DNA from 2 places in the Pelosinus sp. IPA-1 genome. Region 1 is predicted to be linked to the other one. Evidence: riboswitches for the same ligand, from Rfam matches in the RefSeq annotation. Region 1 holds a riboswitch; the other holds the start of a gene.
What was found. A riboswitch is a leader RNA that binds a small molecule or an ion and turns the genes downstream of it on or off. The one in region 1 is predicted to bind magnesium.

Region 1 (12,218 bases):
TCGGCTAGTATTGGGGAAATTGCAAATACAGGTAAAAAGATTTCGGAAACTGCTAGCGGCTCTACAAAGAATACAGAACGAGGGCAGGAAGCCATCGAGCAGGCGATGGCGCAAATGAAACAAATTAATCATGGATCAGAGTCTGTTCAAAGGGTCATTGGTGAACTTGCGAAGGGTTCGCAGGAAATAAGTGAAATAGTAAGCCTAATTGCTTCTATTGCAGGGCAAACCAATCTTCTTGCACTGAATGCAGCGATTGAAGCTGCAAGAGCTGGTGAACAGGGAAGAGGTTTTGCAGTGGTTGCGGAAGAGGTACGAAAGTTAGCAGAACAATCCAATCAAGCGACGGAAAAAATCGCCGAATTAATTAAAAGAAATGAAACTGATATGGAAGAAGCGATTGCTGCTACTCGTAACAATAGTGATGCAGTAGAAGCGGGTATGCATGTAGTTGAAATAGCGGGAAATATTTTCGAGGAGATTGCGGGTTCAGTTGCACAGTTATCAGATCAAATTTCTGGGATATCAGACTCTATTAATCAAATCGCAGTAGGAAGTCAAGAATTAGTTAAGTCAGTACAAATCATTGATTCTGAAAGTCAGACGAATGCTAGCGAGACTCTCAATGTTTCGGCAGTGAGTGAAGAACAATTGGCTTCTATGGAAGAGATTGCTTCCGCTAGCCAAGTATTAGCGACTATAGCTAGTGAATTACAAGAAATTGTCGTTAAATTTAAAGTATAAGATAAGACAAAATAGTATATGTGTGTAATAGCATAATAGGAAAGAGCCATAATTGCCCTGTGGGGTATTTATGGCTCTTTCCTATAATGTATGTTGTAGAATGTAATTTTACATGTTATTACTCTGCAGAATCTCCACCTTTAGATAATTTCTTGGTTTCTACATTGATGATAATGTTAGTGCCGGTATGGTAAGGGCTATTGCGATTAATGCTAGGCTCAGCGACAGGGATATTCCTTTTGATAAGTAGATCACGGAGAATCCAAGGTTTATCTGAAATAATACCATCTACGTCCATATCAATTAACATATTCATAGATTTAGGACTATTTACAGTCCAGGGAACAACCTTCATACCTAATTCGTGAGCTTCACTAACTAACTGTGGTGAGAGCTCTTCCCAGTAGGGAGATATGATATCAGCCCCAATTGCTTTTGCTGCTTTTACATAGTCGCCATGAAAATCATTGATATTTAGGCCTGCCAACCAAGGAGACGCATTTTTATCACCGATTTTGAGATAACATCCATCTACTAAGCCCCAAGAAGGTTGTTCGCAGCTTAAGGCAACGAGGGTAATAGTAGGATCAATGTTATGCATAATTTTTAATGTTCGCCAATCAAACGATTGCAGAAATACCCGATCTTCCATATGATATTTTTTTACGATTTCATAAAATTTCTTTACAAATTTTTCTGGATCAGCATTGTTTGTATGATTTGGATCAGCAGGATCTGCATAAGATTTTGTTTCTAAATTGAAATAAATTTTATCGTTGCCATAAGAATTGGCTAATTCAAAAACTTCTTCCAAGGTAGGAAATTTTGTTCCAGGCACAGGTAGTTGGGTTTTACCATGGCTTTCATAATAATCACCAGAGTTAGGATTCATCGTACCAACATCAAATTGTTTTATTTCTTTTAACGTCATTTTGCGAATATCATATTGACCTGCTTTTACATAATTACCATCAGAACCTTTTGTCAAATTTGTGCTCATAATAGGATTATGACTGATTACGATTTGATCATCTTTCGTTAGTTGCATATCCATTTCTAGAGTTGTTACACCGAGTTCTAAGGCATAAGCGAAAGAAACAAGGGTGTTTTCTGGGCGAGCGTCTCGTCCACCGCGATGTGCTTCTAAATCAAAAACTTGAGGATTGGCTTTAGCCTCTACCTGTGGGATGTCAATTAGATTGATAGCAAATGTTAGTACTGCAAGGGTCACGCCTGCTGCAAGAAAATGTGTCCAAGAAATGTTTGTGAAGTTCATTAAAACACTCTCCTGAATTTTATTTATCCCTCAAATTGGAATATATTGGTTTAAGTATAAACGAAAGAATCGCATAGATTGTTATTAACATGTTTTGTTTTTGTTAAAATTCATATATGATTATAAAATTGAGTGTACCACTGAGATCATGATTTTATAACTTAGTTAAAAAATAGGGAAATTTTGACGGACTCCATTTAATGTGTTAAATTGTATCTTAAGGAAAAACAATTTAAGTAAAGAAGGTATTGTTAATGAGTGTTCTTAAATCAAATTTGTTACTTTTGTTAGCTGCAGCGATATGGGGCTTTGCTTTTGTAGCCCAGAGAGTAGGAATGGAATATGTAGGTCCTTTTACTTTTAATGGTGTTAGATTTGCATTGGGGAGTCTTTCCTTAGTGCCTCTTATGCTATTTTACAATAAAAACCCCCAGGATGAAGGGAGTAAAGACCGAAGTATAAAACATGTGGCAGGAGCTGGTCTTCTTGCTGGTGCAGTTCTTTTTATGGGCGCATCTTTGCAACAAATTGGCTTGGTATATACTACAGCAGGAAAAGCAGCCTTTATTACTTGTCTATATATTGTGCTTGTGCCTTTGGTAGGGGTATTTTTAAAACAATATGTTAGCATGAGTACTTGGCTTGGGTCTATTATTGCTGTTGCCGGGTTATATCTCTTGTGTGTTAAAGATAGCTTTTCTATTTCTTATGGGGAATTTCTTGAACTTGTAGGGGCTTTATTCTGGGCTGTTCATATTTTAGTAATTGATCATTTTTCGCGAAAAGTCGATGTATTAAAATTATCCTTTTTTCAATTTGTTACCTGTTCTATTATGAGTTTAATTACTGCTTTCTTCATAGAAACGATAAGTATCAATACTCTCAGTCAAGCATTAATGCCAATACTTTATGGTGGTATTTGTTCTGTTGGTATTGCTTATACCTTGCAAGTAGTTGGTCAAAAAAATGCACAGCCATCCCATGCAGCAATTATCCTCAGTATGGAAACCGTGTTTGCAACCATTGGTGGCTGGATGATTTTAAATGAAATGCTAGGAAGGAGAGAACTGCTGGGATGTATTATTATGCTAGTAGGTATGCTCCTATCGCAACTTCAAAATATTAGACAATCAAAAAAGCAAAATGAAAGCAATCTTGCATACTCTTGCTCAAAAAGTCAACACGAACTATTATAAGTTTCTCAAAATAAAGAGATGTACATTTTAACAAGTTGACAGAGATTTATACAGTAAAAAATGCTTGCGGATATACAGCAAGCATTTTTTTTATCGCTGATTAGAAATTGAATGCATATTATATAGATAAATAGATAAATATAGACATATAGGGAGCTTGATAGCGATAATTACATTTGTTGAACATCTACTAGTTATATAATCATCTTAATAGCCAATTTAAAGATTTGACGAAAAGTCAATTAGGTATTGACACATTTCTATAAAGGTAGTAATCTCATAGTATAATAATAATTCTTCGTTAGGTGAGGCTCCTGCATAAACATAGGCCACTGCCCGGAAATGTCGAGAGACGCCAATGGGTAGAACAGGTACTACCGGATTAAGGTTTTACTTAAGGTGGCTGAGTGATTTGGGTTTGTACTCTACGTTATGCAGTGCCAAAACTCGTACGAGTGAGGAAGGTGTGAATGTATTTAGTTCGCTTATTAAGCCTTCCGGCAAGGGAGGCTTTATCTATTTTTTTATTTAGTAAAGAATACGACCACGGTACTGCATAGAATAATAGGGCAACAGGTACTTAGAATTATATAATATAGAACTTCTTCGTTAGGTGAGGCTCCTGTATGAACATAGGCCATTGCCCGGAAACGTCGAAAGACGCCAATGGGTAGAACAGGTACTACCGAATTAAGGTTTTACTTAAGGTGGCTGAGGTTATTTTGACCTCTACGTTATGCAGTGCCAAAGCTCAACGATTGGGGAAGGTCGTAGTAATAGCATCATGGTGACATGAAAGACCTTCTTATAGACGATAAGAGGTCTTTTTATATTCCTGTTTGCTTATTGAAATAATAATGGAGGTGGTTTTATGGATTCCGGTCCCAGTGGCAGCATAAAAATCCAAAGTGTATATAAGAATTGTCTGTCCATCTTATGTAAAGCGGACGGACTCCGACAAAAGAAGGAGGAATAGAATATGAATGAAGTGAAAATGTTAGGCGAATTTTATTTCAGCCAACTAATTGGTCAGCCGATTGATGATGCAACGGGCAATAATATTGGCCGGATTAAAGATATAGCAGTACGTTGGGATGGGGTTTATCCACGGGTAATTGGTATTAAATATGCAAAAAAAATACACAATCTAATCCCCATTGATCTCATTGAACTTTATGAGGGTCATAGGGTAAAGCTTGCGGGGACGTTTTCGCCAGAACAAACCATTCCTCTACATGATAATGATATTTATGCCAGTAAATGGTTATTGGATAAACAGATTATTGATTTAAAGGGTTCAAAAATGGTAAGGGTAAATGACATTATCTTATCATGGGTGGTACAAGAAGAACGGCAACTCATGGTCTTACTAGCCGTCGACATTGGAGTGCGTGGCCTATTTAGGCGTTTAGGGTTAGAATTTTTATTCAAGAAGTTTAAACAAAATTGGTTAGTTTTAGAATATATCAAACCCTTAGAAAGTTGGAATTCCAATCTGCAGCTAAATCGTGTAAAACAGCAACTGACAGAATTACATCCTGCTGATATTGCTGATTTAATCGAAGAGATGGATTATAAACGCCGGGCAAACTTCATGGATAGTTTAGATGTGCAGCAGACCATTGATACGTTAGCAGAAATGAACCTGGATACACAGGTGGAAATCATTGAACAAATGGATGCCCAGCGAGCTTCTGATATTTTAGAAGAGATGCCGCCAGATGAAGCAGCTGATATTCTAGCAGAGCTACCTACGGAGAAATCTGAAGGATTACTTAGCTTAATGGAAACCGATGATGCCGAAGATGTAAGAGAACTCATGCAATATGAGCAAGGTACTGCTGGAGCCTTGATGACAAATGAATTTATCTCTTTTTCTGCGCAAATTACAGCAGAAGAAGCAATTAATCAATTACGAGAATTGTCGCCAACGGCAGAAACAATTTATTATCTATATGTTATGAATGATGATGAACATCTTCAAGGAGTTCTTTCCTTGCGGGAGTTAATTGTAGCCGCACCTCATACTACATTAGAAGCTTTAATGCATACAAAAGTTGCTGTAGTAAAAGATGAAGATAATTACCAACGTGTGGCGGAGGTAATTAATAAATATAGTTTACTAGCAGTACCCGTTGTGGATGAAAATGATGTTATGCTAGGAATTGTAACGGTAGATGATATTCTTGATATTCTAATGCCAGAGCGTGGCAAACTGGACACATACTCCTGGTTTGCATTGAGTAAGATGGCAGGACGGGGGCGATAAAAATGATTATGATAAAAGATATGCGCAAAAGGTTAGGACTATTCATGGCAGTAATGGGACCTGGAATTGTTACAGCCTTTGCCGATAATGATGCAGGCGGTATTGCTACCTATGCTGCTGCGGGAGCAAAGTATGGGTATGGCCTATTATTTATTGTCTTGGTCAGCAGTATTTGTTTAGCGATTGCTCAAGAAATATCAGCGCGGACAGGGGCCGTTACAGGACGTGGCTTATCCGATTTAATTCGGGAGTTATTTGGTGTTAAGTGGACATTTTTTGCGATGAGCGTACTTTTGATCGCTAATATTGGTACCACGGCTTCTGAGTTTTCTGGTATTGCTACTAGTTTTGAAATTTTTGGTGTTAGTAAATATATAGCGGTACCCACGATGGCGGTACTCGTATGGTGGTTAGTCCTTAAAGCGGATTATGGAAAGATAGAAAAGATTTTTCTTGTATTGTGTGCCACCTTCTTTAGTTATGTGGTTTCGGGCTTTATCGTAAATCCTCCATGGGGAGAGGTTTTAATTGCTTCCGTCACTCCTACATTTTCTCCTAAGGCGGATTATTTAATCATGGCCATTGGTGTAATTGGCACTACCATTACACCCTGGGGGCAGTTTTATGTTCAAGCATCTGTTGTCGATAAAGGAATTACTGCTGAAGACTATAAATATACCTTCTGGGATGTTATGTTTGGAGCCTTTTTTACTTGGTTGATTGCCTTCTTTATTATCGTAGCAACAGCAGCTACCTTATATACCAATCAAATTTCTATTGAAACAGTGAAAGATGCGGCAATGGCATTGAAGCCATTAGCTGGTGAGTATGCAAGCATGTTGTTTTCCTTTGGTCTATTAGGAGCTTCTATGCTGGCAGCCTTTATTTTACCACTGAGTACCGCTTATGCTGTTTGTGAGGCTTTAGGTTTTGAACGTGGCGTTAGTAAAACCTATAAAGAAGCTCCTGCTTTTTTTAGTTTATATACCGCTTTAATTGTGATTGGTGCAGGATTAGTATTATGGCCAGATTTGTCTCTCTATCAAGTGATGATTACTTCTCAAGTGGTAAATGGCGTATTATTGCCTCCAATTCTTATTTTTATGGTTCTTATTGCTAGTAATAAAAATATTATGGGCAGCTATGTAAATGCTCCTTGGTACAATATGGTTTCTTGGGCGTTTACTCTTGTCTTGATTCTATTAACCTTACTTTTATTAGCTACTACACTGATGCCTGAACTTATGGATGCAGTGATGGGATATTTCGGGTTATAAAAGAAATTATATTAGGAGCTGCTAATCTATCTATGCAAATGGATGGCAAATATAAACGTAGGAGGAATGTAAAATGTTTTATGATTTAGTTGTTTCCAATCGATCTTATCGTCGCTTTTATGAAGAACATAACATATCCGAGGACAGATTGCTTGAACTTGTCAATTATGGTAGGTTATCTGCTTCCGGAGCTAACAAACAGCCATTGAAATACATTATTTCTAGAGATAAAGAAAAAAACCAACTGATTTTTCCTCATTTATTATGGGCGGGATACCTAAAGGATTGGTCCGGCCCTAAAGAAGGGGAGAGGCCTTCTGGTTACATTATTATTCTTCAAGATAAGAAGATTGGCACAAGCGGCGTAGATCATGGAATTGCAGCCCAAAGTATTTTGCTAGGTGCACGGTCTATGGATTTAGGCGGGTGCATGATCCAAAGCATTAAGCGTGATGAATTACAGACGGCACTACATATTCCGGAACAATATGAAATCTTACTGGTTTTGGCTTTAGGTAAACCGAAAGAAGTAGTTATCCTTGAAGAGATTGAAGAAGGTGAAGATATAAAATATTGGCGTGATGCAAAGCAAGAACATCATGTGCCGAAGCGTAAGCTAAAAGATGTAGTTTTAACATTATAGATTAGGTGTATTAGAAAATAACAAAAGGGTCTGTGCTAAACTATAGTTTGAGCACAGACCCTTTACCGTATATAGATAGATTAAAAGCACTAAAGAGGTTAACGGCAGATTTCGGATATAACCATCTTTAATGCTTTTATATAAATTATATCATTTCAAAGCCCTTATTTTTTAAGAATTCCTTCATATGGGGTCTTTGTTTATCTTTCAAAAAGCTTGACATTCCTTCTGTCCATGTGTTACTTCTTTCGCCATTTGTTCTTTCGATATAGTAATCCCGTATACTATCATCGTAATTTTTTAGTATTTCTGCGTCGCCTTCTAGAGTATAGCTATCTTCCTTAAAGACTAAAGATAAAGGCAAGCGCGGTTTAATGCTATTTTTTACTTCAGGATAACCAAGGCACATACCAAATACAGGATATACATTATGGGGAATATTTAATAAATAACAAACATCTTCAGGATTATTTCGTAAGGCACCAATATAAACGCCACCCAAACCAACTGATTCTGCGGCCGTCATAATGTTCTGCGCGGCCAAACTTGTGTCTACAGTTGCTAGGATAAAGTTTTCTGTATAGCCACTTTCAAACTTCTTATTGTACATTTTACAGGCTCTGCCAAGCCTGTTTAAATCAGCACAGAATACTAAAAATACGGGGCATTCTTCTACATAAGATTGATTTCCTGCTAACTTTGCTAAGGCTCGCCTCTTGCCTTTATCTTTGACTCTAATAATCGTATAGGCTTGAATGTGGTTGGAGGTAGAGGCATGTTGGCCTGCTTCAATAATTTCTTGCAATAACTGGTCATCGACAGGCTGGTCTTTAAACCTCCGTACAGATACATGACTTTTTAACAATTCTATTACATGGTGCATGGTGGGACCTCCTAAAAATGAATATAATTGTAGAATGGATCTGTGTGGTCGCAAATAACAAAAATGGGGTCTATTTCTGTAAATGCTGTTCAAATTCGATGGGGGATGGCAAGGTAGATACAGCCCACCAGGGAGAATGCTCCTGCAGTTCTTCTAGAGAGTACATGCCAGTTGCAACTGCAATCGTTTTTGCCCCGATGGCCTTTCCACAGTCAATATCATTGGGGGTATCGCCGATAACATAGATTTGATCAGCGGCTACAGTTGGATAACGATCTTTGACAATGGTGCGGGCCTGATTAGATATTTCAGTGCGGTAAAAGCAGGTTCCACAAAAGGCGCTGGATGAAAAGTTGAAAAAGCCATCAAGTTTATAATGGCTAAGTTTGGCTTTAGCGCCAAATTCCGTATTACCTGTAAGGAGTAGAGAGACGTAGTCTTGTCTGTGGTGTAAATGGGTTAAAATATCTTTTACGGATGGGGTAAGATGTCCTTGTCTGCTTGCCAAATGGTGGGGTAATATTTTTTCATAAAGACTCATTAGCTTACAAACTTCATGGACAGAGGGCTCGCGACCAGTAGCAAGAAGGATTACTTGATGGGAGATATAATAATCAGTCATGCCAGCTGTTTTGATTGTAGTAAAATCGAATGTAGTGCTAAACATTTCAGCAACTGCTTCTTCAAACGCATATAAGCCAGCTTTGGCTGTTTTCAATAAGGTTCCATCAATATCCCAAAATAAAATTTTCATAGTACGTGCCTCCCTTACATATAACTGCATTTATCCGCGATTAGTATAATTAGATATTGGTAGCGAAATATCCTTGTTATATTCGGCTTTTGTATTAAAATGTATGGGAATCTCTGTAGTATAGGATTTCCATACATTTTTTACGGAATCAGAAAGTATAACACTTTCTTGATTCCAAGTAAGAATGACTAAGGCTTCTGCTTGCGTCTGAGGACTTGGCATAAGAAAAGCCTTTTCTTATAAAATAGACGTTTTATTAAAACTTATGTAAAAGAATTAGCTCAATATATGATATAGTAAATTTGTAGATAATTTGTTGAAAAATAGGGAGAATTGTAATGGGAATAGCTGATATTTTATTGACATGGTATCAAGGTTGTAAAAGAGATTTACCATGGCGCAAAGATAAAGATCCGTATAAGGTTTGGGTTTCGGAAGTAATGCTGCAACAAACAAGGGTAGAGGCAGTTAAAAGTTACTTTGAAAGGTGGGTAGGGCGATTTCCAACTTTAGAAAGTTTGGCAGTTGCCGAGGAGGAAGAGGTGGTTCGCTATTGGCAAGGGCTTGGATATTACTCACGAGCGCGAAACCTTCTACAAGGTGTGCGGGAAGTAAGTGAATCGTATGGAGGGCAGGTGCCTGACACTAGAGCAGAAGTGATAGGTCTTTCAGGTGTCGGCGATTATACTGCTGGTGCTATTTTGAGTATTGCCTATGATAAAAAAGAAGTAGCGATTGATGGGAATGTTCTTCGTGTATTTAGCCGATTATATTGTATAGAAGAAGATATTGCGTCCCTCATGGGGAAACGTAAAATTAAAAGCTTGGTGGAACGGGAAATGCCAGAAGAAAATCCAGGAGACTTTAACCAAGCTTTGATGGATTTGGGAGCAACGATTTGCATACCCAAAACACCTCGTTGTAATTTTTGCCCGTTAGGGAGTTTTTGTTTAGCAAGGGCTAGGGGATTAGAAGGAGAATTGCCAATAAAAAAGAAAAAATCTCCGCCAAAGCCAGTACGAATCATAGCTGGAGTCATTCGTAATGGGGAGAATTATCTGCTTCACCAAAGACCGAATAAGGGGCTTTTGTCTGGGATGTGGGAATTTCCTAGCGTAGAGATTAAAAATGAAGAAGTGATGGATACATTTCGTCAGACGCTATTAGAAGAGACTGGTCAAGAAATCCAATCAGAGAGATTGTTATTACAATGTAATCATACTTTTAGTCATCGGCAATGGGATATTTCTTTTTACTACTGTGTTATTACACTAGGTAACGAAATACCCTTAGGAAGACGTCTTAAGTGGGTACATCGCCGTGATTGGGAGAAGCTCTCCTTTGCGGGACCCCATCGAAAAATGGAGGCCTATTTACTAGAGAATCCTGATTTCGATTCTTTGATCTAATGAAAGTGGGAGGGAGTTTATAGGATGAATGCACTTGTAGCACGCCAGCCAATTTTTGATAGAAATAGAAATGTTGTAGCCTATGAATTGTTATTTCGTAGTGGCAAAGAAGATTGTTATGATGGTAATGATGATGACCAAGCAACCAAGGAAGTAATTATCGCTACCTTTTTATCAATAGGCATGGATGTGGTGACAGGTAACAAAAGAGCATTTATTAACTTTACGGGCAATCTTTTAAAAGATAAGGTGGCCCATCTTCTACCACGTGACTTATTGGCAGTAGAAATTCTTGAGACGGTAGAGCCAGAAGAGGTTGTCGTAAAAGCTTGCCAAGAGCTTAAGAAAGCGGGGTATCTTCTCGTATTGGATGATTTTGTTTTTCATCCACGATTTCAACCCTTAATCGAATTAGCTAATATTATAAAAATCGATTTTTTATTAACAACACCAGCAGAACGCAAGGAAATAGTAGAACGTTTTAAATCTTCTGCTCACGTTAAATTTCTTGCAGAAAAGGTTGAAACCCAAGCTGTTTTTGAAGAGGCAGCTGACGCCGGGTATTCTTATTTTCAAGGCTATTTCTTCAGCAGACCAGTTACTATTAGCCGTCCTAATATTCCGGTTTCTAAGCTTTCCTACTTGCGATTGCTTCAAGAGGTAAAGATGGCAGAGATGAATACCAGCCATATTGAAAAAATTATTAAGCGAGAAATATCTTTTTCCTATCGTTTATTAAAGTACATTAACTCTTCTGCTTTCTCTTTTCGCCAAGAAATCCATTCCATTAAGCAGGCAGTATCTTTGCTGGGGCAACGGGAATTACTGAAATGGGTATCTTTAAACTCAATGTGTATTATGGGAGATAGTAAGCCGCCAGAATTGATTGCAACAGCATTGGTGCGAGGTTATTTTCTAGAACTAATTGCGATTGAGCTTGGAAAAAAGCAAATTGCTCCAGATCTTTTTATCATGGGACTATTTTCGCTGATTGATGTTGTTTTAGATTGTCCTTTAGCCGTTATTTTGGACGAACTGCCAGTTAGTAAAGAGGTTAAATCTGCTCTAATGGGAGTGGAAGGTTTTTATTATGATGTATATCAATTGGTACTTAGTTATGAACGGGCTGATTGGCAACATGTGATTCAATATGCACCAATAGTAGGAGTAGCAGGAAAAAAACTTTCAAAGTTGTATATACAAGCTCTGGCTTGGGCGCAGGAATTTTCTAAGGTGAAAATTAAAAGTTTATAAAGGAAGGGATTTTCATGAAAAAAATTTGGCTTGCAGGGGGATGTTTTTGGGGTGTGGAAGCTTATTTTATGCAGCTTAAGGGAGTGATAACTACAAGAGTAGGCTATGGACAGGGAAACACGACCGATCCAACCTATAAACAAGTGTGTTCGGGAAAAACTGGATATACAGAAGTCTGTGAATTAACTTATGATGAAGTATCACTATCCTTAGAGAAAGTACTAGAACATTTTTTTCGAATCATTAATCCTGTCACTCTAAATCGTCAGGGACCAGACGAAGGGCCTCAATATCGCAGTGGAGTATATTATTCGGATGCAGGAGATCGAGAAGTTATTATCGACTTTATCAAAGATAAGCAGGTTTCTTATAAAGAACCTATCGTTGTAGAAGTAGAACCTGTTAGAAATTTTTATTTGGCAGAGGATTATCACCAGGAGTATTTACAAAAAACTCCTGGTGGATATTGTCATGTCAATTTAATGCTGGCAAGGCCAGAAGAAAAAAAGTAAC
Region 2 (12,218 bases), on a different contig from region 1:
GTTGACATTAATGTGGACAAGCGTATGTATTATTATGACCCTTACGATGAGGGAGAGGTAGATAACGACGGTCTTATTGACCTTAAACCTGGTATGCAGCATATGGATGGCAATGTTGCACTGCAATATGTACGGTTTCGACATGATGAGATGGGTGATATCGGAAGAATTGAACGCCAACAAAAATTTGCAAAGGCTTTATTAGCGGATGTGATCACCCCGTCAGTAATTCCTAAGGTACCAAATGTTATTAAGGAAGCCAATACTGTATTTAAGACAGATATGCCGGTAAGCGAAATGTTGAATTTAGCTACTATCATGAACGATGTTTATAAACAGGGGTTAAAAACAGAAATGGCACCTGGTAAACCTGTGTATATCGATGATCTCAGTTACTGGCTGCCTGATATTACGGCGACTCGCAAACAAGTTGCTCAAATTCAAGGACTGGCCGTAGATGACAAATATTTGGCAAGTGCTCGAAATTTGACTACTGAATATGAAAAATCTCTTTTAAAAAGTAAAGTTATCGATGCGCCTTAACTAGTAATAACAGTATTAATTTGTCTTTTAAATTTAAATATCGATAGAAATTATTAAAGTGAAAAATGGCCACTCTTGTTGAGTGGCCATTTTGTTATTATTAGAGGTGAAAATAGTAAGTAAGAAGAGGTATATGTGTTAAGTGAATAATTATGATGTATAAAATACATTGTATATTACTGCCCGGAAACGTCGAGAGACGCCAATGGATATAACAGGTATTACCGGATTAAGGTTTTACATAATGTGGCTGGGTTTAAAGTATTTCTCTACGTTATGCAGTGCTAAAACTTGAACGGCTAGAAGGTTTGACTAAGTTCTTTTTGTTTAGACCTTCTATGAGGAAGGTCTTTTATTATTGGGAGGGGGTGGTAAAGATGGATTCGGATAGTAGTATACCGCATATAATACTGAAGATACCGGTACTTGACACGATCTATGATTTAGCGAAGATTTTTACCACAAGGAGGAACTATCTATGGCATTTTTCTCAACCAATATACCAAAACACCGTTTGAAATGGGTTGATGCAGTTGTCCTAATATTTATTTTTGCGATACTCTACTCAGTATTAAATTTAGGTGCCAGCATGAATGCGCCTTTTACGTTAGAAGACCAGAGTGAAATTGCGCTTGATCCATCCATGCTCCCCTATTACGCAGGACGTTCCTTGTTGCGCATGTTTATCGCGTTTGGAGCATCCTTGCTATTTTCCCTATTTTATGGCTATATTGCTGCTAAAAGTCGGACTGCAGAGAAAATACTAATTCCATTACTGGATATGTTACAGTCCATTCCTGTATTGGGTTTCTTATCAGCAACAATTACTGCTTTTATTGCATTATTTCCAGGAAGTTTATTTGGTGTTGAGTTGGCTTCTATTTTAGCTATTTTTACAGGTCAGGCTTGGAATATGACCTTTAGCTTTTATAACTCACTCAAAACTATTCCTAAAGACTTACAAGAAGCATCTGATGTTCTCCATTTGAACTGGTGGCAGCGTTTCCTAAAACTGGAAGTACCTTTCTCCATGATTGGTCTAGTTTGGAATAGCATGATGTCATTTGGGGGTGGATGGTTCTTTCTGGCTGCCAGTGAAGCAATCAGTGTACTGGGGCAGAATATACGACTACCGGGGGTTGGCTCCTATCTTGCAGCAGCTATAGAAGCCGGTGATATGCAAGCTATCGGATATTCTATCGTAACAATGATTTCAATGATTATGCTTGTTGATCAAGTATTTTGGAGACCTCTCGTAGTATGGAGCCAAAAATTCAAAATGGAATTAACGGAGTCAGCTGACGCTTCGACTTCATTCGTCTATGACATACTGTATCGCTCGAGTCTAATTGGTGCGCTGAATCGCGTTTTACTAGCCCCTCTTTGGAGAGTAATAAACTTGCTATTGGATAGAATTGCATCCTTATCCGAAAATGTCTCACGGGATTTCCAGAGTGTACCTCAATCACTCTATATTAGCAAGTTAATTAAGTTCTTTCTTGTTGTGATCGTTCTAGGATTTATGCGTGATCCGGTTTCTCAAGCATTTGCACTGGTGTCTTCCATGGATAGCAGTAGCTTATTAGAAATAACGAAACTAGGGTTATATACACTTGGTCGTGTTATGATAGCTGTTCTATTAGGTGCAATTTGGACCGTTCCAGTTGGCGTTTGGATTGGCTTGAATCCTCGATTGGCGAAGGTGTTACAACCTATTATTCAAATTGCGGCTTCATTTCCGGCAAATATGCTGTTCCCGTTCATTACGATTTTGTTCTTGAAGTATCAAGTAAACTTTGAGTGGGGGGCAATTTCCCTCATGATGCTTGGAACCCAGTGGTATATTCTGTTTAACGTTATTGCAGGTACCATGTCTATTCCGAATGATTTACATGAGGCAGGAGCTGTTTTTAAACTACAAGGATGGCGGAAATGGAAGTCGCTTATTCTTCCAAGCATCTTCCCATATCTCATAACTGGTATCATTACCGCATCCGGAGGTGCGTGGAACGCAAGTATTGTTTCAGAGATTGTAAGTTGGCATGATGAGCAATTAATAGCAACAGGTCTCGGTGCGTTTATTAGCAAAGTCACTGAACAGGGTGATTGGGGCGGGATTATTTGGGGAATCACTGTCATGTGCTTATTCGTAGTTCTAATAAACCGGTTCTTATGGAGACGTTTATATCAGTTAGCTGAAGTGAAATATCATTTGGATTAGGAGGGGTAAACATGAAGGAATTAATTGAAGTTAATAAAATATATAAGAACTTTGGTATTAAAGGTCATGAAAATGCACCTATACTTGAAGACATCAACCTAGAAGTCAAAGAGGGGGAATTTCTTGCAATTCTTGGACCTTCCGGCTCAGGCAAATCTACCTTGTTGCGTATCATTGCAGGACTTGTTCCTGCTTCGAAGGGCACAGTCACCTACTTGGGAAACTCTATCCAGGGGGTAAATCCTGGGGTTGCAATGGTGTTCCAGTCTTTTGCTCTATTCCCTTGGCTAACCGTCTTGGAAAATGTAATGCTTGGGTTAGAATCCAAGAAACTCTCCGAAATAGAAAAGTATGATAAGGCGTTAAAGGTTATTGATATCGTCGGTCTTGATGGTTTCGAAAACGCATACCCAAAAGAACTCTCAGGTGGTATGCGGCAACGTGTAGGTATTGGTCGTGCTCTGGTTAGCGATCCTGACGTGCTTCTAATGGATGAACCATTTTCCGCTTTGGATGTTCTTACTGCTGAAAATCTACGCCGCGACTTGCTGGAGTTGTGGCTAGACAAAAAAATTCCAACCAAGTCTATCATTTTGGTGACACATGGTATTGAGGAAGCAGTGTATATGGCTGACCGTGCGATAATTCTTTCAACCAGTCCAGCTAGAGTCATAGAAGATATTGCTATCGATATTCCTCGCTGGCGTGATAAAAAAGCTACTAATTTCACTGCCCTCGTAGATAGGATTTATTCTTTGATGACCAAGAAAGAGGTAAAACGCAACGAACCCGCTATTTATCAGCCGAAGAAGATAACGGTGCTTCCCCATGTCTCGGCTGGGGCACTCACTGGCTTTCTTGAATTATTAGAAGATCTTAATGAAAGAACCGATCTCTATAGGCTAGCGGATCGGTTGGTCATGGATATTGAAGACTTTTTCCCCATCGTCGAGTTAGCCTCATTGCTAGGTTTCGCCAAAGTAATAGAGGGGGATATTGAGCTTACGCCTGAAGGTATTCAGTTTGCGAGAGCGACTGTATTGGAGCGTAAAGAATTATTCAAAGATCAATTATTAAAAACTGTTCCTTTTATTACACAAATGATCAATGTTTTGCAATCAAAATCCAATAAAAAGATGAATATAGAATTTTTCGAAGACCTTATCGCCCGTACTTATGGTGATGAAGTAGCCAAAACTCAGATTCAATTGATAGTCAGCTGGGGACGATATGCAGAACTTTTTGGATATGATAAGGTGACAGAGTTGGTTTATTTAGAAAGCGGAATTTAAGACTACGACCTAGACGAACGGATTCAAATTCGCATAAAACTCACAGTAAAATCGTTAATATCGTTGTGTTATCAAAAGAAAGTTTGAACAGATATTGAGAATGAGGGCGTAACTAACTAAATCCTGCACTGTTATACCCCATACGGGGAACCATATCATCTTTAATAGCGAAAAGCTCCTGCAAGAATTCCAGTGAGAATTGTTGCGGGAGCTTTGTATATATATTGATTTTTTTGATTCTATTCCAAAGGTTTCATTGACGAGAGTTAAAAAGGCGGAGAGGGGTGATGAAAGCCATTTTTCTTTATGATGACAAATTTGGATAGGCATGGAGAATTCGGGTCCCATCCAGTGTAAAGCGGTTAGTTGATTGTTTTTTAATTTCATATCAATTCAGTGGGCTGGGTACAGGAGTGCTGTCCTGAGTTGAGAGAAAAGGGAGCTGGATTACTATATTATTTTAAAAGGAACCTTTATAGAAAAGGTTCCTTTGCCGCATAAAGATAAAATTATTCACTATAATCAATCCATTGGAAAAGCAACTCACATAGGTGATTGATTTTAAAGATTTGTAAGCTTTTCAGCTATCAAATGCAGAGTGCGATTTGAACCTGCAATCATTTCTAAAATGTCACAAATTGGCTGGTTTGCAAGCCGATCAATATCTAAGCGATTACTGTGGGTATCAAAAATAATAACATCGGATGAAATGTTATTAAGAACAGATTTTGTAACGGCATTTTGAATAATATCCAGCGCTTTATTACTGGAAACAACTAGATCGTTGACTTCAAGCCTGATTTTTTTCAAATCAGCCTCAGCAGGAGAGATGTTACTTTGCAAATCGAACTTTATTTTTTCAATGTTATCAGCGATATGTCGGTAAAATTTTGTAGCAATGTATTGAATTAGTACACAGGCAGAATGGACAGATGCGGCGCGGGTTGCTGGAATGATTGTGACGTCTTTACGCAAGTAGGGGCGATAGGTTGGTGACAAAAGACCACCTTCACCAACAAAGCGGTCAACGCCGATTATATATTTGGCTTTTTGCAATCGCTCTGATATTTCTTCTTGCGGCATTTCACGATAGGCGATCGGCACAAACTCAACGCAGGTAATACCAAGGTTTTTGCAATAATTGCCTAATATAGTTGCGTATTCTAAATGATTGTTAAAAATATAAACTGTTTCGTTTTTAGGAATACGAGCTACTGCAATAAAAAATTTTGAGTTGGGCATTAAGTCAAGTAGAACAATTTTTTCTCTTGGGACTACTTGTGACAGTAACTTTAGCTGTGTTTGGGCGCAAATATAGATATCAGCAATGGAATTATCCTCAATTTCACAAGTCAAGTATGTCTGAATATCGATATTTTCACTTAACATTGATTGTATAATACCCGCGATTTCACCAGCAATCAATGGGCCGCTAGCAACAACAGCGATGTTCAATTTCATAGTAGTATCTCCTTTTAAAATAATAAAGGCAATTTGAAAGGTGTTAAACAAAAGTCTCTTTCGCTAAATCAAGGAAAGCTTGTGCAGCATGTGAAAGAGCTTTATTTTTTTTTATAGCAATGGCGATATCAATCATCACGGGAGTATTTAGCGGAATAGTGATCAGAGAAGTGTCACATAAATCCTGCGGTAAGATTGTGAGACCTGCATTACAGGCAACGAGGCTTTTAATGGTCTGGATGTGATTGGATTCAAAGGCTATCTGGGGTAGTGTATTGAGCCTTTCAAATTCCTTTATAATTAGCTTTCGGAGCAGACAGTTTTGGGTAAGCAAGATTAATGGCTCATTTACTAGTTCGGACAGCTCAATAGAATTTTTTCTTTGAAAGCAGTGTTCTTTTGAACAGCAGACAACTAGCTCTTGTGAGCCGAGGCGAGTGTAATCGAGAAGGATATTATTGTCACCTAAAATGACGATGCCAAGATCTGCTTTATCCTCAATTAATAATGTTTGTATCTCGGGGACATTACCTTCAATAAAAGAAAGCTTGATATTGGGGTATTGTTTTTTAAACATTTTTAAAAACATAGGAATTGGCCGCGTTCCGGCAATTGGCGTAATTGCTAAAGTTAAAACACCGTTATTCAGGTTTTTTAATTCATTTATTTCAAAAATTGTTGTTGATACGCCACGCATAATATTCTCGACATGCTTACAGAATACTTGTCCCTCTGTTGTCAGGATTGCTTGCTTTTGATTACGGTCAAATAGCTGGATGCCGAGTTCTTCCTCTAAACTGCGAATAGCGTTTGTTACGGCAGGCTGTGATACGTAGAGCCGTTCTGCTGCCCGCGTGAAACTGTTTGTCTTACTTACCATAAGAAAGTATTCCAGTTGTCGTAATTCCATAATCGTTGCTCCCACGCATTTATAATATAATTAATTCTATCATGGAAAATCTAATTAGAGTGACTTTTATGCGGGAAAAGCGATAAGATTTTCTTATGATAAAATAAGTTGAATTTATTCAACTATTAAAAAAGTAGAACAATAAATGGTTATAAGCTAAACTTTTTCGAAAAGAAGCTGTTTTATCCGATAGCTAACCCGCTCTAATACGCCCACCTCTATAGGCGGTGCATAAAGAGCGGCTAAGCTCCTGGATAACGTCGACTAAGATTCAGTTGGAGTTTTAACTCCAACTGAATCAAGTCTAGTTTATCAGGTGAAGTAAATTTTGTATAAGATTTTGTTATGAAATGATAAGTTGTCGATATTTCACTGTTAATTCTGAAAATGATAACATTTAGTCAAGGTTATTCATTGCCTGCGCTATGTGCGCAGGGGGAGTGCTGAACGAAATTTCGAAAGGGGTTTTATAAATGCCATCAACAACAATTGACAGTCAAATTTTTGGATGTCTATTTAGTACTGACAAAATGAGGGAAATATTCAGTGATAAGAATATGGCTCAGAAATGGCTGGATACAGAAGCTGCACTGGCAAAAGCACAGGGCGAACTCGGTATTATCCCAAAAGAGAAAGCCGATGAAATTAATGCGAAAGCCAATGCGGAATTATTAAATATTCCACAGATTGGTGAAAACTACAAAAGTTCAATAACTATAGTACCTTTATTAAAAGAATTTAAAAAAGTATTGGACGGAAATGCCGGTGAATATGTTCACTGGGGCGCAACTAGTCACGATATTGTAGATACTGGGTTGGTTCTACAGATGAAAGAAGCGTATGCCGTCATCTTAGAACAAATGAAAGTATGTCAAAAATCGACACTGAAGTTAGCCAGAGAGCACCGCGATACCATTATGTGTGGTCGTACCCATGTAATTCATGCATTACCTATTACTCTTGGTTATAAAGTAGCGATCTGGGCAGATGAATTGGGCAGAAATATTCAGCGTTTAGAAGAAATTAAAGACCGAGTTTTTGTCGGCGAACTAGGTGGTGCTGTAGGCACACTTGCATCACATCCGGAAAAAGGACTTGAAGTCCAAGAAAGAATGATGGAAATTTTAGGTCTGAATGTTCCGGCAATTGCTTGGCATGTAGCACGGGACAGTCAAGCAGAATTTGTTAGCGTACTTGCTATTTGTGCAGGTACAATCGGTAGAATTGCCAGCGAAATTCTTTCCTTGCAGAGAACTGAAATTATTGAATTAGAAGAGCCATTTTTCATGGGGAAAGTGGGTTCTAGTACTATGCCTCATAAACGCAATCCGCAAGTCGTTGAGAATATTATCGCTGTTTGTCGTAGCGTTAGAAGTATAGCTCCGGCAATTGTAGAAAGCATGGTAAGTGAAAATGAACGAGACTGGGGCTGCTTCCTTACCGAATGGGAAGCAATTCCACGTGCTTGCCATCTTATGGGCGCAGCACTAGAAAAATCCATGGATGTATTAGAAAATTTAATCGTTTATCCAAAACATATGGAAGCAAACTTAAACAAATTAAGAGGCATAATGATGTCAGAATGTGTAATGATGCATTTAGCGCCTAAATTAGGACGGATGACAGCCCACGATATTGTTTACAGGACTTGTATGAAAGCATATGAAGAAGAAGAGCAGATGGACACAGCATTAAAGGCTGAACCCAAGGTCCGCGAAGCCTTTACCGACGAAGAAATTGCCGATATGATAAACCCCCGGAAATATATTGGTTATGCGCCGCAATTTGCTGATCGTGTTCTTGCCAAATATAAAGCATAACACATTTCAATAAAGGTCCGAATTAGCGGGCGTATGCCGTAATAATTATGTGAATTCTCATTTATACGGCATACGCCTGGTTTATCTAAGTTATAGTCAACATTTGTAGCAGATAAATTGGAATTTCTAAAAAAGGATGTGAGATAATGCCATGAGCAAAGATATGCGTAATGGATTAATTGTATTGGCTGTTGGCGCCGTTATATGGTTCATGCCGGTTCCGGCAGGTTTAAAGGTGCAGGCGTGGCACTTATTCGCCATATTCGTGACTACGATTTTAGGCTATATTCTCCAGCCCTTGCCTATAGGCGCAATTGCCTTTATTGCTGTTACCTTTAGCGCTCTGTCCGGAACACTGAAGGTGGCAGAGGCTCTAATGGGCTATGGCAACGGGACAATGTGGCTGATTGTTTCAGCGTTTTTATTTGCCCGAGGTTTTATAAAAAGCGGCCTGGGCCGAAGAATCGCTTTTGTTATTATTAAATTTATAGGCCGGTCTTCCTTGACCCTCGGTTATGCAATTACGCTCAGTGATTTTGTGATATCACCGGCAACGCCTTCCAGTGCAGCGCGGGCTGGTGGTATTATCTTCCCGATTATCAAGGGATTATCTTCGGCCCTTGACTCTGAGCCAGGGCCGACAGCTCGTAAATTTGGCGCCTATATCATGTTGGTTGAATATCATGCCAATGCCATTACCTGTGCCATGTTTATGACGGCTATGGCGGCCAATCCTCTTTCCGTTGAGATTGCTTCTAAAGCAATCGGCGTGCAGCTTACCTGGACTTCATGGGCTGTGGCCGCCTTTGTTCCCGGTGCTGTTTCTTTGCTGCTGATTCCGTACATTCTCTATAAACTGTATCCGCCGGAAATTAAGATGATGCCGGAGGCCAAAGGCTTAGCGATTAAGGAACTGGAAGCAATGGGATCTATGACAAAAATGGAAAAAATTGTGTCAATGGTATTTATAGGAGCAATGATCATGTGGGCGACCTCAGAAATTACCCATATTGAAGCAACTGTTGTCGCCATGAGCGCCGTTTGTGTCATGGTTATTTGTAAGGTACTTACCTGGCAGGATGTAATTGGTGAGAAAGGCGCATGGGATACGCTGTTTTGGATGGGTTCCCTTGTTGCTTTGGCAACAGAACTGGCAAAATCCGGCTTCATTGCATGGATTGCAAAATCGGCAGGGGTAGTAATTACAGCATCCGGTTTATCTTGGGTCATGGCTTTTGGCTTGCTGATTATAATTTACGTATATTCTCACTATGGCTTTGCTAGTGTTACTGCACATATTAGCGCGATGTACGCAGCGTTTATTGCCATTTCTGTAGGGGCAGGGGCACCGCCGCTTCTTGCGGCATTAGCTTTTGCTTTTCTATCTAATGTTATGATACCCTTGACCCATTATAGTGGTTCGGCAGGTCCAATTCTCTTTGGCGCTGGCTATGTAACACAAGGGGAATGGTGGCGAATGGGTTTTATACTTACCACCATTAATGTAATTATCTGGCTCGGTATAGGCGGTGCATGGTGGAAGGTTCTTGGTCTTTGGTAGTAAAATTGCAAACTGGATAAATATTAAAGCAAGAATGCACAATAGATAGTGAAAAAACTACCCTCTCTTGTAGAATTTCAGTTATGAAATGGACAAGAGGGGTAGTTTTATATGAAAATAAAATTAAGGAAAGCATAGAATTTCATATCCTATTCGGTGAGAGGGATAGATATGGAAGGTCTTGATGAACATTAAATAAATTTCCATCATATTATGTTATATAGAGCGTAAAAAAGGTGGGCTATTATTTATGAGACAATACGGACCTCCGACCTCTCCGCCACCAACAGTTATTCCCCCAAAACCATCATATTCTTATATTATTGATTGCTTGTACTACACCACTTATGTATGGTTGAAGAATGGAAGACAATTTTGGTTTTATCCAACAAGCGTAGAGTATGGTGCAGTTACGGGTTATAGATGGACTGGAAGGTATTGGACTTTCTATGGTTTCGACTCAAGATTGATTGATGAGGTCGCATGTTTGGTTCCTACACCATATCGTAATTTATCCGATGACAAGTCGCTCTAAGACTCCCATCTTCTCCAAGTGGGAGTCAAGAGCGACTAAGTCCCTGGATAAGTGCGACTAAGATCCAGATGGAGTTAAAACTCCACCTGAATCAAGTCTTCTTTATAAGCTAACTTTAGCATCTAGACACTGCTACTTTGTTGGCAGTGTCTAGATATTTATATGCCCCTAAGACATTCCTTTGCCAGTTCTTTGGCGAGCTGCATCTATACATTTTGCATAAATAGTCATCTCTTTCGTGGATATTATCACCATTTACAAGAAACTTGAGACGTTCTCAAAAATTAAATCTGTGTAGGTTGTGTTCAAATGTGACTTACTTCTTGGCTATTCATTGAATAACCATCTCTCATAAGATCACTCGTATATAGTGTATTATCTTTTATTTCAATACTATTAAGTTTCTTAACTGCTCCATAAGGTTCTTTTAAGGAAAGTTTATCTCCTCTCCCAGAAATAACCCATAACGTTTTATAGCCCTTAGGTATTGAGAGAAGTTTATCTTCACCTTTGCCATCTGTAAAATAAACTAACAAATTAACCTTATTTTTATTAGCATATTCAAAAACTGGAGTAAATTTAGTGCCTCCTCTTATCTTCATTCGATCTTTTATATCCTTGACAGATTTGACTTTATATACACGTCTGATTTCGCTATCACATTCTATAATCGTAATTTCATGATTAACGTTTTTTACTATATTGAGTACTTCTTTAATAGCTTGATTAAATTCTTCATCACTAATGCTGCCGCTTATGTCAAGGGCAACAACAACGTCTGCTTTATGACTCCTAAGCTGGCCTCTTAAATCGAATCGATCAGGCTGTCTTCGGTTTCTTCTTGTTATAATCTTCTTTTTATTACTTTCAACAGTTCCCATCATCCTCTTAAGATATAAATTCCAAGGCAATTCAGCTTTGCTATTTTTTAATGATGATATCATGCCTTCTAAATAGTTTGGAATATTGCCTTTTTGCGAAGCATCAATAAACTTCTCCGTAAATTCTTTAAGGGTTTTTTCATCTATATCACTAGAATCTTCCCAAATGTCATGGGTTTTTTCAGGATTATAATCCGTTTCTATTTTTTCATCTTTATTACTATCATCCTCTGCTGCATCTTCATCTTCTTCTAGTAAATCTATGGCAGTTTGAATTTTTTCTGCATAATATTCGAAGGATTCAAAAGGTAAGAGTTTTAAAGAATAATTTAAATTTACCCATTCTAAAGTGGTAGCATAGGGGGGAAGATGATCTAAATATGTATTTACAACTACATCCATTGCCATATTAACAGCTAATGTTCCATACTCAGCCTTGAAATCTTTTGCTCTTATTAAGTGTATAGACAATATATGGAGTATATCGTGTTTAATTGCACTTTCCATTTGTTTTATAGTAAGAGTTAAAAAAATTATGGGGTTAATATATAAAACATATTTGGAACCTTTAAAGTTTACGGCAGTAGGACTGCTTATATCAAATCTTATTTCTCTTGACATTTGAAATAAAAAATATCCATAGAAATTATCTTTGTCTTCCATAAGACTTAAATTAACTTTATCTACAAGGTTAAAAAACTCTTCTGTAAAGTCTTTTGGTATAGTTATTTTAGCATTACTATCTCTACGATTTTCTTTTATAAAAATGGTAATAATTTTGTTTGCTTTTTCATAAAGCTCTTTTACAAGAATTTCAAAATTAGTTTCCATACATATCACCTTATTGCATGATAAGATTCAAAATAGGATTCTACAAAGGCTTCATTTTCTATGGCATGTTTATATACTTCAGGATAACTATTTTTAATATCCTTCATAATTCCTATCATTAAATCTACAGGATATATTTTTAGAAACGCAATCAGTCTGTCAA

Region 2: another riboswitch for magnesium. It lies ahead of QSJ81_RS00155 (ABC transporter permease); the one in region 1 lies ahead of QSJ81_RS09105 (magnesium transporter).

What each region holds. Positions count from the first base shown of each region.
Region 1 is NZ_BSVC01000003.1:512,104-524,321, forward strand. Features, by position in the region: gene QSJ81_RS09090 (methyl-accepting chemotaxis protein) at 1-744, shown strand, start outside; gene QSJ81_RS09095 (glycerophosphodiester phosphodiesterase) at 863-2,020, opposite strand; gene QSJ81_RS09100 (DMT family transporter) at 2,275-3,216, shown strand; M-box (ykoK) riboswitch at 3,507-3,683, shown strand; M-box (ykoK) riboswitch at 3,815-3,986, shown strand; gene QSJ81_RS09105 (magnesium transporter) at 4,196-5,485, shown strand; gene QSJ81_RS09110 (Nramp family divalent metal transporter) at 5,488-6,762, shown strand; gene QSJ81_RS09115 (nitroreductase family protein) at 6,836-7,405, shown strand; gene nfsA (oxygen-insensitive NADPH nitroreductase) at 7,551-8,288, opposite strand; gene QSJ81_RS09125 (HAD family hydrolase) at 8,359-9,042, opposite strand; gene mutY (A/G-specific adenine glycosylase) at 9,381-10,451, shown strand; gene QSJ81_RS09135 (EAL and HDOD domain-containing protein) at 10,476-11,705, shown strand; gene msrA (peptide-methionine (S)-S-oxide reductase MsrA) at 11,720-12,217, shown strand.
Region 2 is NZ_BSVC01000001.1:27,745-39,962, forward strand. Features, by position in the region: gene QSJ81_RS00150 (LCP family protein) at 1-543, shown strand, start outside; M-box (ykoK) riboswitch at 671-854, shown strand; gene QSJ81_RS00155 (ABC transporter permease) at 1,022-2,764, shown strand; gene QSJ81_RS00160 (ABC transporter ATP-binding protein) at 2,776-4,056, shown strand; gene QSJ81_RS00165 (hypothetical protein) at 4,618-5,517, opposite strand; gene QSJ81_RS00170 (LysR family transcriptional regulator) at 5,561-6,427, opposite strand; gene purB (adenylosuccinate lyase) at 6,901-8,247, shown strand; gene QSJ81_RS00180 (anion permease) at 8,411-9,808, shown strand; gene QSJ81_RS00185 (vWA domain-containing protein) at 10,649-12,055, opposite strand; gene QSJ81_RS00190 (ATP-binding protein) at 12,061-12,218, opposite strand, start outside.